DNA from 2 places in the Blautia obeum ATCC 29174 genome. Region 2 is predicted to be linked to the other one. Evidence: riboswitches for the same ligand, from Rfam matches in the RefSeq annotation. Region 2 holds a riboswitch; the other holds the start of a gene.
What was found. Region 2 has a riboswitch for FMN ahead of NQ503_RS16625 (hypothetical protein). Riboswitches for the same ligand answer to the same signal wherever they lie in the genome.
Positions count from the first base shown of each region.

Region 1 (2,479 bases), 360 kb from region 2:
TGCCGGAAATTCATAAATGTAATCGCCCAATGTGTAACGATACTGGCGTACCAGAACAACCTTGTCCTTCTTTTGTCCATAGATACTATAAATGATCACACCATCCGGATCATTACGTCCGGTCTTCAGTTTCAGCGCCGGAACATCCTTTGCTCTGGATGCCACGTAATAAGACACCGGGGTATTGTGAACACTTGTAGCATCCACATGATACAGATTGACAAAACGGTTATCTGTCATTTTTTCTACATTATGAATCTTTCCCATGGGTTTCCTCTTTTCTGCACACTCTGTCTGCTGTGCCTGAATCAGTCTCCCTTAAGGATAACACGAATTCTTTTATAAATAAAGAATACGATTACAGAAATCAGAATATATTTAAATAAGTTAAATGGAACGATGATCAATGCTACAAAACCAAGAAGGCTGTTTACAGAAGGATGTACTGCTGATCCCATTTCAATAAATGCTTCGATCGGCATACCAAATGCTTTGCCATATGCCGGAAGCAGTACAAATGCATTCATAAGGCAGGCTGCTGCTGTTGTCAGTACTGTACCTGCTGCCATTCCAATAACGGCATGTTTGCGACTCTTGTTATGATGCAGTCTGTAGATGATTCCTGCCGGTACAACAAATGTACATCCAAAGAGGAAGTTTGCAAAATCACCAACACCTGCTGTCATAGTTCCCATTGTTACAAGATGCACCAGAACTTTTACCACTTCGATCAGGATACCTGCGATCGGTCCCATTGCGAAGGCTCCTACCAGTACCGGAATCTCAGAGAAATCCAGCTGATAGAAGGATGGTGCCAGGAATGGGAGCGGGAATTCAAAATTCATTAATATTCCGGCGAGGGCTCCAAGCATTGCGATCTGTGTGATCGTTCTTGTACGACTCCTCTCCATTACGTTTCCACTTTTTAAAACCTGTTCACTCATACTTATCTCTCCTTTTTGAATTGTTCTTTTTTTCTAAAAGAAAATTCTACGCTATGCTGCAGATAAGTTTAGTGGGGAGATTAGTTTCTGCTGCATAAAAAAATCCCGGGAATAATCTTCCCGGGGTACTGAGCACGTATGAATTATTCGTGTTCTTCTCTCATCCAGACTTTACTGTCGGTTCCGGAATTCTGACTTGTGCCAGTCACCGGATCAGCCGCCTTACGCGGGTCGCGGACTTTACCGCCGGTAGGGAATTCCAACTGCGTCGGTCACCCTGCCCCGAAGAATTTTCTTTTATATTTCTGTATTATATAACTAACTTTATAAGAATGCAATATAAATTTTAGAAAGAAGGATATGCTTAAAGTATTTTCTGTATTGTTCTTAGCAAAGTTCTGTACACCTTGGTACCTTAGAAGTTCTGAATTAAGACGTATCCAGAGGAACATTTATCGAAAATCCCATCTGGTTCATTTAATTATCCCATAATCACCGGGAATCCTTTATTATCTCTCCTCACGGAAATACGGCAATCCAAGTCCCGCCGGCGGCTGGTGCTCCTTCTTCTTTCGGAAGCTTGTAAACACCAGTACGATAATCGTTACCACATACGGCAGTGCCTTAAACACCTCCTGCATACTTCGTCCCAGTCCCGGGATATACAGATACAGGATATAAAGTGCTCCGAAAAGGAACGCTCCCCAGATTGCATTCAGTGGTTTCCACAGGGCGAAGATTACCAGCGCAACTGCAAGCCATCCACGGTCACCAAATCCATTGTCTGTCCAGGTTCCGCCGGAATATTCCATTACGAAATAGAGTCCGCCAAGTCCGGCAAGCCCTGCTCCGATACAGGTAGACAGATATTTGTATTTGATAACATTGATACCTGCTGCATCTGCTGTTCCAGGATTCTCGCCAATTGCACGAAGATTCAAGCCTGCTCTTGTCTTAAATAAGAAGAAAGACAAAACCACCGCTACGATCACACAGAGATATGTCATAAATCCATAATTGAATAAAATCGGTCCGATTACCGGAATCTTAGATAATCCCGGGATTTTGGCTGTGTAAGCACTTCCTGTTACTTTTACAGAAATCTGTCCGACACCACCGGCAAGTTTGGAAATAGAACCACCAAAGAAGTTACCAAAACCTGTACCAAAGATTGTAAGAGCAAGACCGGTTACGTTCTGATTTACACGAAGAGTAATGGTCAGGATACTGTAGATCAGGCCACCGATCATTGCACATGCAAAGGCACATACAAACGATATCAGGACACCTATAAATGCATTCGGATTCGGGTTATCTTTTTCATAAAGAAAAGCTCCCATCAGGCCGGCAATACCGCCCATATACATAATTCCCGGAATACCAAGATTCAGGTTTCCGGATTTCTCCGTCATGATTTCACCAAGCGCACCATAAAGAATACAGATGCCCTGGACAATTGCTTTTTGAATAAAGATGGTCAGTACACTCATTGCATCTACCTCCTATTTTTTTGTACGCTTTACTCTGTAGTTGAT
Region 1 covers NZ_CP102265.1:3,112,578-3,115,056, forward strand. Annotated here, with positions in the region: gene NQ503_RS14985 (NUDIX hydrolase) at 1-267, opposite strand, end outside; gene NQ503_RS14990 (ECF transporter S component) at 309-944, opposite strand; FMN riboswitch at 1,093-1,238, opposite strand; gene NQ503_RS14995 (ABC transporter permease) at 1,454-2,434, opposite strand; gene NQ503_RS15000 (ABC transporter permease) at 2,447-2,479, opposite strand, start outside.
Region 1: it holds a riboswitch for FMN, as region 2 does, so the genes downstream of both, NQ503_RS14990 (ECF transporter S component) here and NQ503_RS16625 (hypothetical protein) in region 2, are expected to answer to the same signal.

Region 2 (2,479 bases):
TGTAACCATTGAAATTACATCTGTTTTTTGATATGATTACTGTCAAAGAGAGGTGTTTATAATGCAGATTTCAAGCAGATTTACAATGGCAATCCATATGTTTGCCTGTATAGATATATTTTCGGATCAGAAGATGACTAGTGATTTTATGGCAGCAAGCATTGGAACTAATCCGGTGATTGTTCGTAAAATATTGCAACAATTAAAGGCTGCTGGTCTTATTGAAGTTGCAAGAGGGACAGGCGGTGTGACAATTACCAGACCATTGGAGCAGATTACATTCCTTGATGTGTATAAAGCAGTGGAATGTGCACCAGATGAAGAACTGTTTCATTTTCATGAGAATCCCAATCAGAAATGTCCGGTAGGAAAGAATATTCACCATGTTCTTGATAAGAGACTGTTAGAAGTACAGAAGGCAATGGAGGAAAAACTTTCAGAAATGACACTTGCTGATGTGAAAAAAGATATTGCAGTGTATACAGAGGAAGAGTAGCCTACAGAAGGCTTCGGATGAGTGATTATATCATCACAATTTCCGGAGCCTTTTCGTTTTTCATAATCAATGTAAAATCTTCAAAAGGAGTTGTAACAAAAAAAGTTACAAAAAGTTTGATGTAACTATTGACATTACATTAAACGGATGATATTGTATAGCTACAAGATGTAATAATCATTGTTACAACATATCGAGGAGGTAATTTAAAATGCAGAAAGTAGTAGAATTTTTACAGAAAAATTCAGTTCAGTACTTAGCAACAGTCGGAAGAGATGGAAAGGCAAAATGCCGTCCATTCATGTTCTGTTTTGAGCAGGACGGAAAGCTTTGGTTCTGTACTAACAACACAAAGGATGTTTACAAGGATATGTTAGCAAATCCTGAAGTAGAAGTATCAGTATCTTCCCCTGAATACGCATGGATTCGCCTTCATGGCAAAGCAGTATTTGAGGACAACAAGAGTGTAAAGGAAGGATGCATGAACAATCCTATCGTTAAGGGACAGTACCAGACAGCAGATAATCCTATTTTTGAGGTATTCTATCTTGAAAATCCGCATGGTTTAATCGCAGATTTCTCTGGAAATCCACCTTATGAATTTTAAAGATAATTAACAGAAAAAATTACAGTCTTCGGGACAAGGTGTAATTCCTGACCGGCAGTATAGTCTGCGAGCAAAAGCTGATATGGTGCAATTCCATAACCGACGGTAAAGTCCGGATGAGAGAAGATATGATAAAACAAGTCCCGCAGGGAATCCCGTCCTGCGGGCTGTTTTAAATTCAGGCATATCTCACAAAAAGGAGATTTATGAGTAACAATACAGCAACTATTAAAACAAGAAAAAATTTAGTTTCTACAAGAACGATAACAATGACAGCTCTACTGGCAGCTATATCATATGTGTTGGCATTTTTAGAGTTTCCGGTTCCTTTGAGTCCATCATTTGGCGAATTTCTGCCATTTATTAAGACTAAGCTGGACGTTGTGCTATTCAATGCATTGCCGTTTAATATCTTAAAAGGCTTGGTAATTGGAGCAATTGCCATGATGATATATAAAAAACTTACACCGATACTGAAAGGAGAGACTTTGAAATGACAAAAATGGATTATCTTAAACTTCTGGTGGATGAAATTCATTCAACAACAGTTGCAACGATAGGTTCAGATGGACATCCTCAGACAAGAATCATAGATATGATGTACTATGATGAAGAAGGTGTGTATTTCCTTACAGCAAAGGGAAAAGCATTTTATGACCAGTTAATGGAGCAGCAGTATGTGGCAATATCCGCAACAAAAGACAAAATTGCGGTGTCTCTGCGTGGAAAAATAAAGAACATCGGAAAAAAGAATCTTGATATTATGTTTGAAAAAAATCCATATATGAAGAAAATCTATCCGGGAGATACGAAAGACGCAATCGAAGTGTTTCGGCTGTATGAGGCACAGGGAGAGTATTTTGATATCAGCAATCCATCAAATATTGTGAGGGATACTATAACAATTGGAAAAACCGAGGCAGTTCAGACAGGGTATTTTATTGGAAAAGAATGTATTGGATGCAAACTGTGTTGCTCTGTATGTCCGCAAAAATGCATTGATATATCTTCAGTTCCGGTTACTATCAACCAGAATCATTGTCTGCATTGCGGAAGATGTGCAGAAATTTGTCCGAAGCAGTGTATTGAGAAAAGAGGTTCATTATGATTTTTAAGAAAATCAGAAAAGGGCATGCTGACTGGAGAAACTTTTTATGTAGTACTCCGGCAAGGGATTATGTATTCCAAAAAGATGCATATGAAGATCAGATTGACAGGGCAGCAAAGAATATAAGAAATACAGACTGTGTTATAATCGGGGCAGGAGCCGGGGCATCGACAGCTGCGGGAATCCAATATGGTGGTAAAAGGTTTACAGACAATTTTGCAGAATTTATAAAAAAATACGGTGAGTACTACATGACAGATATGTATGC
Region 2 covers NZ_CP102265.1:3,471,974-3,474,452, reverse strand. Annotated here, with positions in the region: gene NQ503_RS16635 (Rrf2 family transcriptional regulator) at 62-496, shown strand; gene NQ503_RS16630 (pyridoxamine 5'-phosphate oxidase family protein) at 708-1,103, shown strand; FMN riboswitch at 1,124-1,235, shown strand; gene NQ503_RS16625 (hypothetical protein) at 1,310-1,600, shown strand; gene NQ503_RS16620 (pyridoxamine 5'-phosphate oxidase family protein) at 1,597-2,211, shown strand; gene NQ503_RS16615 (SIR2 family NAD-dependent protein deacylase) at 2,208-2,479, shown strand, end outside.